One region of the Streptomyces sp. P9-2 genome, then DNA from elsewhere that is predicted to be linked to it. Evidence: predicted binding sites of a transcription regulator. Region 1 holds the regulator's gene; the other holds the start of a gene.

Evidence for each region. The regulator HspR, encoded in region 1, represses chaperone genes until heat shock. The targets are predictions, from matches to a motif close to TTGAGNNNNNNNNNCTCAA.
Region 2: the regulator HspR is predicted to act here: its motif matches at 5,104-5,122, upstream of lon (endopeptidase La).

What each region holds. Positions count from the first base shown of each region.
Region 1 is NZ_CP192633.1:1,269,310-1,275,903, reverse strand. Features, by position in the region: gene grpE (nucleotide exchange factor GrpE) at 1-475, shown strand, start outside; gene dnaJ (molecular chaperone DnaJ) at 512-1,681, shown strand; gene ACQY0Z_RS05960 (heat shock protein transcriptional repressor HspR) at 1,686-2,138, shown strand; gene ACQY0Z_RS05955 (sugar ABC transporter substrate-binding protein) at 2,412-3,521, shown strand; gene ACQY0Z_RS05950 (helix-turn-helix transcriptional regulator) at 3,660-4,691, shown strand; gene ACQY0Z_RS05945 (helix-turn-helix transcriptional regulator) at 4,654-5,628, opposite strand; gene ACQY0Z_RS05940 (hypothetical protein) at 5,645-6,589, opposite strand.
Region 2 is NZ_CP192633.1:188,898-195,491, reverse strand. Features, by position in the region: gene ACQY0Z_RS00865 (multifunctional oxoglutarate decarboxylase/oxoglutarate dehydrogenase thiamine pyrophosphate-binding subunit/dihydrolipoyllysine-residue succinyltransferase subunit) at 1-2,041, opposite strand, end outside; gene ACQY0Z_RS00860 (sensor histidine kinase) at 2,333-3,442, opposite strand; gene ACQY0Z_RS00855 (response regulator transcription factor) at 3,439-4,179, opposite strand; gene ACQY0Z_RS00850 (spermidine synthase) at 4,305-4,994, opposite strand; gene lon (endopeptidase La) at 5,145-6,594, shown strand, end outside.

The sequences.
Region 1 (6,594 bases):
CCTCCAGCGCCTCCAGGCCGAGTTCCAGAACTACCGCCGCCGTGTCGAGCGGGACCGGGCAGCCGTGAAGGAGACCGCCGTGGCGAATCTCCTGACCGAACTGCTCCCGGTGCTGGACGACATCGGCCGCGCCCGTGAGCACGGCGAGCTGGTCGGCGGCTTCAAGTCGGTGGCCGAGTCGCTGGAGACCACGGCGGCCAAGCTGGGCCTCCAGCAGTTCGGCAAGGAGGGCGAGCCCTTCGACCCGACGATCCACGAGGCCCTGATGCACTCCTACGCCCCGGACGTCACCGAGACGACGTGCGTGGCGATCCTGCAGCCGGGGTACCGCATCGGCGAGCGCACCATCCGCCCCGCGCGGGTGGCCGTCGCCGAGCCGCAGCCCGGCGCGCAGACGGTCAAGCCGGCCGAGGAGGGCACGGAGGCGCAGGCCGAAGGGGAGAACAAGGAGAACGGTGGCCCGGAGGAGGGCTGACGTCACGGCTGACGCAGGGAAGGAGGGACGTCGGGGATGAGCACCAAGGACTTCATCGAGAAGGACTACTACAAGGTCCTCGGCGTCCCCAAGGACGCCACCGAGGCCGAGATCAAGAAGGCGTACCGGAAGCTCGCCCGCGAGTACCACCCGGACGCCAACAAGGGGAACGCCAAGGCGGAGGAGCGGTTCAAGGAGATCTCCGAGGCGAACGACGTCCTCGGCGACCCCAAGAAGCGCAAGGAGTACGACGAGGCGCGCGCCCTCTTCGGCAACGGCGGGTTCCGTCCGGGGCCGGGCGCGGGCGGCGGCTCCTTCAACTTCGACCTCGGCGACCTCTTCGGCGGTCAGGCCGGCGGCCAGGGCGGCTTCGGCGGCGGGCTCGGTGACGTCTTCGGGGGCCTGTTCAACCGGGGCGGCCCGGGGACCCAGCGGACCCAGCCGCGCCGGGGCCAGGACATCGAGTCCGAGGTGACGCTCAGCTTCACCGAGGCCATCGAGGGCGCGACCGTCCCGCTGCGGATGTCGTCGCAGTCGCCCTGCAAGGCCTGTTCGGGCACCGGCGACAAGAACGGCACACCGCGCGTGTGCCCGACCTGCGTCGGCACCGGTCAGGTGGCGCGGGGCTCGGGCGGCGGCTTCTCGCTGACCGACCCCTGCCCGGACTGCAAGGGCCGCGGTCTGATCGCGGAGGAGCCCTGCGAGGTCTGCAAGGGCAGCGGCCGGGCCAAGTCCTCGCGGACGATGCAGGTGCGCATCCCCGCGGGGGTCAGCGACGGCCAGCGGATCAGGCTGCGCGGCAAGGGGGCGCCCGGCGAGCGGGGCGGCCCCGCGGGCGACCTGTACGTCGTCGTGCACGTCGGCGCCCACCCGGTCTTCGGCCGCAAGGGCGACAACCTGACGGTCACGGTGCCGGTGACGTTCCCCGAGGCGGCCCTCGGGGGCGAGATCCGGGTGCCGACGCTGGGCGGCCCGCCGGTGACGCTGAAGCTGCCGCCGGGCACACCCAACGGGCGCACCCTGCGCGCCCGCGGCAAGGGGGCGGTCCGCAAGGACGGCACCCGCGGTGATCTGCTGGTCACCGTCGAGGTGAGTGTTCCCAAGGACCTGTCGGGGAAGGCTCGTGACGCCCTGGAGGCGTATCGCGAGGCAACCGCGGACCAGGATCCGCGGGCGGAGCTGTTCCAGGCCGCGAAGGGAGCTTGATGCGATGGACGGCCGTCGACGCAACCCGTACGAACTGACCCAGGACACCCCGGTCTACGTCATTTCGGTGGCGGCCCAGCTCTCCGGCCTGCACCCGCAGACGCTGCGTCAGTACGACCGTCTGGGACTTGTGTCGCCGGACCGTACGGCGGGCCGGGGCCGGCGCTACTCGGCCCGTGACATCGAACTGCTCCGTCAGGTGCAGCAGTTGTCGCAGGACGAGGGCATCAACCTGGCCGGAATCAAGCGCATCATCGAACTGGAGAACCAGGTCGCCGCCCTCCAGGCCCGTGTGGCCGAACTGGAGGACGCGCTCGACGGCGCGGCGGCGGCCATGCGTCAGCGCGAGGCAGCCGTCCATGCCTCGTACCGCCGTGACCTGGTGCCCTACCAGGAGGTGCAGCAGACGAGCGCGTTGGTGGTCTGGCGTCCCAAGCGCCAGCAGCAGTCCGACTGACGGCGCGCGAAGGCGAAGAGGGGCCCGTGGGTTCGTTGAACCCACGGGCCCCTTCCCTTATGTACGAGCACACCTGTGGCTATGGTATGCCTGCGTGTCCAGGTGATCCCCGCGGAGTGTCCGCAGGACTTTCACGAGTTCAGCGCACCGTGTCGTGTTCATCTCGTTAAGTGGCTGCCTCTTGACGCGGTGGACGCCGAAGCGTTGGCTTTTCAGTCACATGGGCCGCAAAGCTGTGCCCACGTCCAATACGCACCTGAAGTGAGCCCTCGCATGCGTCGTATCGCCATATCCGTGGCCGCCGTCTCCATGTCCGTCACGCTCGCCGGCTGCGGCATGCTCGACGCGACGGGCAGCAGCGACGACGCGAGCCCCGTCAAGGGCGACGACATCACGGTGGGCCTGCTCCTCCCGGAGAAGGCCAACACGCGCTACGAGCAGTTCGACTACCCCATCTTCAAGAAGAAGGTGGAGTCGCTCACCAACAGCAAGGGCAAGGTCGAGTACGCCAACGCCGAGGCGGACGCGGACAAGCAGGCCTCCCAGATGCAGCGCATGATCGACAAGCAGGTCGACGTCATCGTGCTGGACGCGGTGGACGCGCACGGCATCGCGGAGAGCGTCTCCAAGGCGAAGGACGCCGGCATCCCGGTCATCGCCTACGACCGGCTCGCCGAGGGCCCGATCGACGCGTACATCTCCTTCGACAACTCCCTCGTCGGCGAGGTGCAGGGGCGCTCCCTGCTGGAGGCGCTGGGCGGCGACCTGAGTATCACCGACAAGATCGTGATGATGAACGGCTCGTCCACCGACCCCAACGCCAAGCAGTTCAAGGCGGGCGCGCTGTCCGAGCTCAAGGGCAAGGTCACCATCGCCAAGTCCTTCGACACCAAGGACTGGGACCCGAAGAACGCCGAGAAGAACATGAAGGAGGCCATCAGCGAGATCGGCCTCGACAACATCGAGGGTGTCTACTCCGCCAACGACGGCATGGCGGGCGGCATCGTCAAGGCGCTGCGCGCCGCGGGCGTGACCAAGCTGCCGCCCATCACCGGCCAGGACGCGGAACTCGCCGCGGTGCAGCGGATCGTGACCGGCGAGCAGTACATGAGCGTCTACAAGTCCTACCCCGAAGAGGCCGAGAACGCCGCAGAGATGGCCGTGGCGAAGGTCCAGGGCCGGGACATCCAGTTCGACGCGCTCACCCGCGACCGCGTCGACAGCCCCACCGACCAGGACATCCCGGCGCAGCTGGTGCCCGTGGTCGCGCTGACCCAGGACAACCTGGAGGACACCGTCCTCGCCGACGGCTTCTACGAGGTGTCCGACATCTGCACCGGCGAATTCAAGGACGCCTGCGCGGAGATCGGGCTCAAGCAGTAACTCTGTACGCGTCCGTACATATTCGGCCACCCGCCGGTCCCCGGGCCGGTGCGGTGGCCGGTCCCGTGTTGCACAGCAGGTTCCGGCCGCGCATAGTTGCGCTGCGGAAAGACGCTGATACCGGGGGTGGGATGGGCGATGGCCGGGCACGGGGCGGAGGAGCATCCGCACGGTGCTGACCGACTGTGCGAGGCCGGGGACCGCGTGTACTCCCGGGCCGTACGGCGCGGACGGCTGCCGCGCCGGGAGGCCGAGCGGGTCCCCTGCCTGCTGGAGCTGGCCCTGCTGCACCCCGACCCGGACGACATGGACTGGCTGGTCCCCACCTCCCCGCAGGAGGTCATGACCCGGCTGCTGCGCGGCATGTACGACGAGGTGAGCGCGAGCCAGCGCCGGGTCGGCTCGGCGGTCGCCGCCTTCGAGTGGTACGCGGGTCTCGGCCGCCAGGTGCCGGCCCCGGGCGGGTCCTCCGAGGGCCCCGCGATCCGCGTCCTGGACGGACTGGCGCGTATCCAGGCCGCGATGGACGAGGCGACGCAGGCGTGCACCACCGAGGTGCTCACCGTCCAGCCCGGCGGCATCCGGCGCGAGGCCGAGCTGTCGGAGGGCCTGCACCGGGCGATGGCGCTGCGTGGGCGGGGCGTGCGGATGCGGGACCTGTACACCCATGTGGCCCGGCACGGGCACGGGTTGCTCAGCTATCTGGAGCTGTTGGGCGACGCGGTGGAGGCGCGGACGCTGGACGAGGTCATCGAGCGGCTGATCCTCTTCGACCGCACGGTCGCCTTCATCCCCGCGAACTCCGAGCGCACGATGGCGCTGGAGCTGCGGCACCCGGCGCTGGTGGAGTACCTGGGCACGGTCTTCGAGCGCCTGTGGCGCCTCGCCATCCCGCTGACCGCGCCGCTCCCCGACACGGGCATCGAGGGCATCTCGCACCGCGAACAGTCCATCGCGGCACTCCTGGCGGAGGGCCACCAGGACGCGGTCGTCGCGGAACGCCTGGGCATCAGCGTCCGCACCTGCCGCGCCCACATCGCCCGCCTCTCGGAGACGCTGGGGGCGGCGAGCCGGACGCAGCTGGGGGTGCGGATCGCGCAGGCGGGGCTGGACGGCGCACGGCCGCCGGTGGTCATTCCGCCTGGTCGAGGATCCCCGACCGCCCGATGAGGTAGCCGAGCTGCGCGCGGCTGCCGCTGCCCAGGACCGCGGCGAGCTTGGCGATGTGCTCCCGCGCGGTGCGGATGTTCATGCCGAGCCGGTCGGCGATGACGGCGTCGGTGTGTCCCTCGACGAGCAGGGAGGCGATGGCGCGCTGGCGCGGGGTGACGCCGTTGAGGGTGGGCTTCCGGTCCGCCTCCGGGTACATGGGCGAGGCGAGGTGCCACAGCCGGTCGAAGGTGGTGACCAGGAACGTCACGATCGCCGGGTGCCGGACTTCCAGGGCCGTGGAGCGTTCGGGGCCGGCCGGGATGAAGGCGACCTCGCGGTCGACGATGACGAGACGGTCGGTGATCTCGTCCAGGGAGCGCGCCTCGACGTCGCCGCTGAGGCGTTCGTAGCGCCAGGCCAGCGAGGGCGCGTGGCGCAGGGTGTGCTGGTACAGGGCGCGGATGCGGCCGCCGCGGTCCAGCAGGGCCTGGTCGCGCCGGACGGCGGGCTCGTGGACGGCCGGGTCGAAGCGGACGTAGCTGCGGTACGGCTGGACCGCGAGGAGTTCCGTCGCGTCGGCCATCGCATCGCCGATGACCCGCCCGATGCGCTCCATGCCGTTGTGCCGGGTGACGAGGGAGGACTCCTGCTCCGCCGGCTCACGGGCGCGCAGCAGCGGGGCCAGGGTCTCCGCGAGCCGTTCCTGACGCCGCCGCTCCTCGGCGACGCGGTCCTCGGAGGCGCGCAGCAGCCGGTGCAGGGCGAGGTGCGGCGGGACTGGCTCCAGGCGCTCGGGGTCGTCCTGGGCGGGGCGGAGGAGGCCGAGGCGGAGCAGGAGGGGGGCCTCCGCGTCCGTCGCGGCGGGCAGGCGGCCCTCGTCCAGGGCACGGGCGTACAGGTCCAGTGCCTCCGCCCGGAGGGCCTCGGTGGCCTCGTGTGGCGCGTCGCCGCTCATGCTGGTCGCCCCCCGGTCAGTGGTCCTGCTCGAGAATGCCCGACTGTGCGATGAGATACCCCAGTTGGGCACGGCTTCCGCTGCCGAGCGCGGTGGCCAGTTTCGCTATGTGCGCCCGGCAGGTGCGGACGTTCATGCCGAGGCGGCGCGCGATGGCCTCGTCGACGTGTCCCTCGACGAGCAGCTTGGCGATCGAGTGCTGGATGTCGGTGAGGCCGTCCGCGGCGGTCTCGTAGGGGGTGCCGGCGGTGAGCGGGACCGCCCGGCCCCACATGAACTCGAAGACCTTGATGAGGTAGCGGACCAGCCCGGGGTGGCGCAGTTCGAGGGCGACCTGGCGGTCGTCCCGGACGGGGATGAAGGCGACGGTGTCGTCGCAGATGATGAGGCGTTCGACGAGCTCGTCGATGGTGCGGTACTCCACCTTGCCGTCGGCGAACTGCTCGGTCCAGGCGATGCGTTCGGGGTTGTACCGTGCGGTGTGCTGGTAGAGCGTCCTGATGCGCACCCCGCGTTCGATGAGGGGCCGGTCGCGCTCCAGCGCCTCGATCAGGCGCTGCTCCGGGTGACGGTTCTTCGGCTGGACGGTGAGGACTTCGTGCCGGCATTGCGAGGTCGCCAGGTCGAGCGCCTCGTTGATCCTGTCGAGTCCTTCGAGCACGGTGATGGAGTGTGCCGGTTCCGTCAGGGGTGCGCCGAGTCCTATGAAGGGCTCGAACGTCTCCGCCAGTTCCATGGTCAGCCGTCTGCGTTCGGTGATCTCGCGCTCGATCGGGTCGAGGCGCTGCGCCAGGACGACGGACGGCGGGACGGGGCGCAGCCAGTCGGGGTCGTCGGGATCGGGGTGGAGCAGGGAGAAGTCGACCAGGCAGGGTGCGGCTTCGGCCTCCGCCCGGGGGATACGTCCCGTGCGCAGAGCGTTCGCGTACAGACGACTTCCTTCCGCGCACAGCTCCGTCATGGGAT
Region 2 (6,594 bases), 1.1 Mb from region 1:
GCAGGACGGTGAAGTCCGTGCCGCCCTTGTTGATGATGTCCTGCTTGGCGCGGGCGACGCCTTCCAGGACCGGGTCGACCGCCTCCAGGTGCGAGGGGTTGGCGACCAGCGAGACCTTGATCTGCTCGCCGTCCAGGCCGGTGAAGGTGCCCTCGGCGCCCAGGTGGTACTTCACGTCGCCGGAGCCGTGCATCGACTTCGGGTCGAGGTTGCCCTCGAACTCGCGGAAGATCTGCGCGTACGACTTGCCGACGATGTTGGCGAGGACGTTCAGGCGGCCGCGGTGGGCCATGCCGATGACGACCTCGTCCAGGCGGGACTCGGCGGCCGAGTCCAGCACCGCGTCGAGCAGCGGGATGACGGACTCGCCGCCCTCCAGCGAGAAGCGCTTCTGGCCGACGTACTTGGTCTGCAGGAAGGTCTCGAAGGCCTCCGCCGCGTTCAGCCGGCGCAGGATGCGCAGCTGCTCCTCGCGCTCCGGCTTGGTGTGGCCGCGCTCCACGCGGTCCTGGATCCACTTGCGCTGCTTGGGGTCCTGGATGTGCATGAACTCGATGCCGGTGGTGCGGCAGTACGAGTCGCGGAGCACGCCGAGGATGTCGCGCAGCTTCATCATCGACTTGCCGGCGAAGCCGCCGACGGCGAACTCGCGCTCCAGGTCCCACAGGGTGAGGCCGTGCTCGACGATGTCCAGGTCGGGGTGCTTGCGGACCTTGTACTCGAGCGGGTCGGTGTCGGCCATGACGTGGCCGCGGACCCGGTAGGAGTGGATCAGGTCGAAGACCCGCGCGGCCTTGGTGACGTCGTCGTCGTGGCTCGCGTCGATGTCCTTGAGCCAGCGGACCGGCTCGTAGGGGATGCGCAGGGCCTCGAAGATCTCGTCGTAGAAGTTGTTCTCGCCGAGCAGGAGGTTCGCGACCTGGCGCAGGAACTCGCCGGAGGCGGCGCCCTGGATCACCCGGTGGTCGTAGGTCGACGTGAGCGTCATGACCTTCGAGATGCCGAGCTTGTTGAGGGTGTCCTGGGAGGTGCCCTGGAACTCCGCCGGGTAGTCCATGGAGCCGACGCCCATGATCACGGACTGGCCGGGCATCAGACGCGGCACGGAGTGGACCGTGCCGAGGCCGCCGGGGTTGGTCAGGGAGACCGTGACACCGGTGAAGTCGTCCATCGTCAGCTTGTTGTCGCGGGCGCGACGGACGATGTCCTCGTAGGCCTGCCAGAACTCGAAGAAGTTCAGCGTCTCGGCCTTCTTGATCGCCGCGACGACGAGCTGGCGGTCGCCGTTGGGCTTGACCAGGTCGATGGCGAGACCGAGGTTGATGTGCTCCGGCTTGACCAGGGTGGGCTTGCCGTCCACCTTCGCGTACGAGTAGTTCATGGCCGGCATGGCCTTGATGGCCTGGACCATGGCGTAGCCGATGAGGTGCGTGAAGGAGATCTTCCCGCCCCGGGCGCGCTTCAGGTGGTTGTTGATGACGATGCGGTTGTCGAACAGCAGCTTCACCGGGACCGCGCGCACGGACGTGGCCGTGGGCAGCTCCAGCGAGGCGTCCATGTTCTTCGCCACCGCGGCGGACGGACCGCGCAGGGTGACCTGCTCGGGACCGGCCTTCGCCTCACCCGCGGGCTCGGCCTTCTTCGCCGGCGCCGGCTTGGCGGCGGGAGCGGCCTGCTTCGCCGGCTGGGCCGGGGCCTTCGCCTGGGCCGGGGCCTTGGCGGCCGGGGCGGGCTGTGCCGGCGCGGCGGGCTGCGCGGGCGCCTGGGCCTGCGCGGGCGCGGCAGGCCGGGACGGAGCGGTGGGGGTCACCGCGGCCCCCGCGGCCGCGTCACCCGCCGGAGCCGGGGACGCGGGAGCGCCCGGCTTGTAGTCGGCGAAGAAGTCCCACCAGGCTCGGTCCACCGAGTTCGGGTCCTGGAGGTACTGCTGGTAGATCTCGTCGACGAGCCATTCGTTGGCACCGAAGGCCGCTGCGGGGTTCTTTCCCGCTTGGTCGGTGTCGGTCGAGATGCTCGAGTTACTGGGGGACTGTGGCGACACGGCGTCAACCGCCCTCTTCCGCTTCGCAAGATGATGGACAGCGGAAATAAAGGCTACGCCTCCCCGCGCGAGAAGGTCAGGCCGGGCCCGTGCAACGTCGTGCACATCACATCTCGGCGGGTGTTTCGGCGCTGGATTTGGCGGGAAACAAGCGAGGTTCCGCTTCTTCCGACGGTATCAGGCATCACTCGACCAGGCCTCGACGCGCTCCGCGCGCGGGCCTGTGCCTGATCACACGTGTCCGCCAGGGCGAACGCAGATGGATCTTGAGGCTCCGGTTCGAACTTTACGTCAACTTGGCACAGACGAGGGCCCCGGAAGAGTGATCAGAATCCGGCAACCGCGCTCGGATTCCGCCACCCCGATCCGGCCGCCGTGCAGATCCACGGCCCAGCGGGCGATCGCGAGGCCCAGACCGGTGCCGCCGTCGCTGCCGGGGCCGTGCGGCCGGTTGACGCTGCCGCGGTTGAACCGCTCGAAGACCCGGTGCCACTCCGTGCGCGGGATGCCCGGCCCCTCGTCCAGCACCTCCAGCTCCAGCGACTCCGGCTCGGCACCCTGGCGGGCCCGGACGGTCACCCGGCCGTGCGGCGGGCTGTGCTTGACCGCGTTGTCAATCAGGTTGGCGACCACCTGGTGGATCCGCTCCGGGTCGGCGTGCGCCACCAGCTCGGGCGGCGAGACGTCCAGGTGCAGATGCACGTCCGTACGGGTGTGGCTGCCGGAGCCGGACGCCATGCTCGCGCGGGCGGAGGCCACCATGTTGGCCTCCTTCAGCACGCCCGACAGATACGGCCACACCTCGAAGCGGCGCTTCTTCAGCGGGACGACGCCGTTGTCCAGGCGCGAGAGGTCCAGCAGCGTCTCCACCAGGCGGCCGAGCCGCTCGGTCTGCTTCAGGGCCGTGCGCATGGTCTCGGGGTCGGCCCGGGTGACCCCGTCGACGATGTTCTCCAGCACCGCGCGCAGCCCCGCGATGGGGGTGCGCAGCTCGTGCGAGACGTTGGCGACCAGCTCCTTGCGCTGGCTGTCCTGCGCCTCCAGCTCGTCGGCCATGACGTTGATCGTCTGCGCCAGGTCGCCCAGCTCGTCGCGGCGGCTCTCGCGCACCCGGCGGGTGTAGTCGCCGTGCGAGATGGACCGCGCGACGGCGTTCATGTCGTCCAGCGGGGCGGTGAGGGAGTGCGCCACGAACTGCGTGATCAGCAGCGTGGCGATCATCGAGAAGACGGTGATGAAGCGCAGTTCGGTCTTGGTGTGCACCGCGATCACCGAGAGTCCGGTGGTGATCAGGACCGAGACGACGACCAGCGCGCCCAGCTTGGTCTTGATCGAGAACGGGCGCACACCGCCCCAGGGCTGCTTCTTCCGCTGTCCGCGTCCCGCCGGACCCCCGCTCATGGCGTCGGCGTCTCCAGGGCGTAGCCCACGCCGTGCACGGTGCGGATGCGCTCGGCGCCGATCTTCCGGCGCAGCGCCTTGATGTGGCTGTCCACCGTCCGGGTGCCGGAGGCGTCCGCCCAGTCCCAGACCTCGGCCAGCAGCTGCTCACGGGAGAGCACCGCGCGCGGGGTGTTGGCCAGGCACACCAGGAGGTCGAACTCGGTGGGCGTCAGATGGACGTCCTCGCTGCGCACGCGCACCCGGCGCTGCGCGTGGTCGATCTCCAGCTCGCCCAGGCGCAGGATGCCGCTGCGCGGGGTGGTGGCCGCGAGGGCCGCGCGCTCCATGCGGCGCAGCAGCACGTGCACCCGGGCCGCCAGCTCGCGCATGGAGAACGGCTTGGTCATGTAGTCGTCGGCGCCGACGCCGAGGCCCACCAGCATGTCGGTCTCGTCGTCGCGCGCGGTGAGCATCAGCACCGGCACCGGCCGCTGGGCCTGCACGCGCCGGCAGACCTCCAGGCCGTCGAAGCCCGGCAGCATGATGTCGAGGATCAGCAGGTCGGGCTGCCAGGCCTCCGCCGTGTCCACCGCGGACGGGCCGTCGCCCGCCGTTTGCACCAGGAATCCCTCGGCACGCAGGCGGGTCGCGATGGCGTCCACGATCGTCGCGTCGTCCTCGACCACCAGGACCCTGCGCTGCGCGCCGGGGGTGGTCGTCGCCGTGCCGTTGTGGGAGGTGTGTGTCTGCTCCATCGCCCGCCCCTGAGGTGTGCTTTTTCCGGAATCCGTGGGGTGATCCGTCGTCTGCGCATCACTGCGATTGACGCTTGAATGATCCGCGTCAGGGCAGCAGCGTACGGGGATTCACCTCGGCTTTGCTATCCAGGGCGGACGCCGATGTGCACGACGTCCGGAACGCCCCGGGCAACGGGGATCTCTTCGGTACGCACCTGCCGGAACCCGGCATTCCGCAAGGTTCCCTCGAATTCCGGTGAAGGCTTCGCGGACCATACCGCTAGGACCCCGCGCGGCTTCAACACCCTTGCACACGCGGCGAGTCCGTCGGGCGAGTAGAGCCCCTCGTTGCCCTCGTCGACGGTCCAGTCGGGTCCGTTGTCGATGTCGAGACACAGCGCGTCGAATGTGTCGGATGTCTCATTGACGTAAGTAATCAAATCCTGCTCGACGATCTCCGTCCGCGGGTCGGCCAGCGCCGCCCCGGAGAGCTCGGCCAGCGGGCCCGAGCGGTGCCACTCGATGATCGCGGGCTCCCGCTCCACCACGGCGATCCGCCCCCAGCGCTCCTGTCCGGCCGCGTGCGTCAGGGAGAAGCCCACGCCCAGCCCGCCGATCAGCACCGACGGCTCCGCGGTCGCCGGGTCCACGGCCGCCAGGGCCGCGTCCACGAGCAGCCGCTCGGAACGCCCGTCGGAGGTGTCCATCAGGAAGCAGCCGTTGGCGATGATCTGCAGCAGCCCGCCGTGGCGGCGCAGCACGACCTCGCCGTACGGGCCCTCGCGACGGTCCAGCACTTCGGGAGCTTCGGGAATGCCGTAGGGGGTGGACATGCGTTCATCCTGGCAGGTCCCGGTGGGTGGCGATCCGGGCCCGCGCGGCCCGGCCCGGTGATCGCTGAGAGCGAACGCCGCCCCGGGAACATTCGCAAGCTCCCCTGCATTGAGTCGACGTAGCTCAACTTGACTGCCGAAGGGGAGATCATGGCTGCTGAGTCCACACCGCTCGCCCTGCCCGTGCTGCCGCTCGACGACGAGGTCGTGCTGCCCGGGATGGTGGTTCCGCTGGACCTGAGCGATTCCGAGGTGCGCGCGGCGGTGGAGGCCGCCCAGGCCGCCGCCCGTGACGAACCGGGCAAGCCCAAGGTGCTCCTCGTGCCGCGCGTCGACGGCACCTACGCCGGGACCGGCGTGCTGGGCACGGTCGAGCAGGTCGGCCGGCTGGCCGACGGCGACCCGGGCGCCCTGATCCGCGGCCGGGGACGGGTGCGCATCGGCGCCGGCACCACCGGTCCGGGCGCCGCGCTGTGGGTGGAGGGCACCCGCATCGACGAGAGCGTGCCCGAGCCGCTGCCCGGCCACGTGACCGAACTGGTCAAGGAGTACAAGGCGCTCGCCACCGCCTGGCTGCGCAAGCGCGGCGCCTGGCAGGTCGTGGACCGGGTCCAGGCCATCGACGACGTCTCCGCCCTCGCCGACAACTCCGGCTACTCGCCGTTCCTCACCACCGAGCAGAAGGTCGCCCTGCTGGAGACCACCGACCCGGTGGCCCGGCTGAAGCTCGCCACCCAGCAGCTGCGTGACCACCTCGCCGAGCAGGACGTCGCCGAGACCATCGCCAAGGACGTCCAGGAGGGCGTCGACAAGCAGCAGCGGGAGTTCCTGCTCCGCCGCCAGCTGGAGGCGGTCCGCAAGGAGCTGCGCGAGCTGAACGGCGAGCAGGACGGCGACGAGTCCGACGACTACCGGGCCCGCGTCCAGGCCGCCGATCTCCCCGAGAAGGTCCGCGAGGCCGCTCTCAAGGAGGTCGACAAGCTGGAGCGCTCCTCCGACCAGTCGCCCGAGGGCTCCTGGATCCGCACCTGGCTCGACACGGTCCTGGAGATGCCGTGGAACGAGCGCACCGAGGACTCCTACGACATCCGCGGCGCCCAGGAGGTCCTGGACGCCGAGCACGCGGGGCTGCAGGACGTGAAGGAGCGCATCACCGAGTACCTGGCCGTGCGCAAGCGGCGCAGCGACCGGGGTCTGGGCGTCGTCGGCGGGCGGCGAGGCGGCGCGGTGCTGGCCCTGGTGGGCCCGCCGGGCGTCGGCAAGACCAGCCTCGGCGAGTCCGTCGCGCACGCCATGGGCCGCAAGTTCGTCCGGGTCGCCCTCGGCGGCGTCCGCGACGAGGCGGAGATCCGCGGACACCGCCGCACCTACGTCGGCGCGCTGCCCGGCCGGATCGTGCGGGCGATCAAGGAGGCCGGCTCGATGAACCCGGTCGTCCTGCTCGACGAGATCGACAAGGTCGGCTCCGACTTCCGCGGCGACCCCGCGGCGGCCCTGCTGGAGGTCCTCGACCCGGCGCAGAACCACACCTTCCGCGACCACTACCTGGAGGTCGAGCTCGACCTGTCCGACGTGGTGTTCCTCGCCACCGCCAACGTCC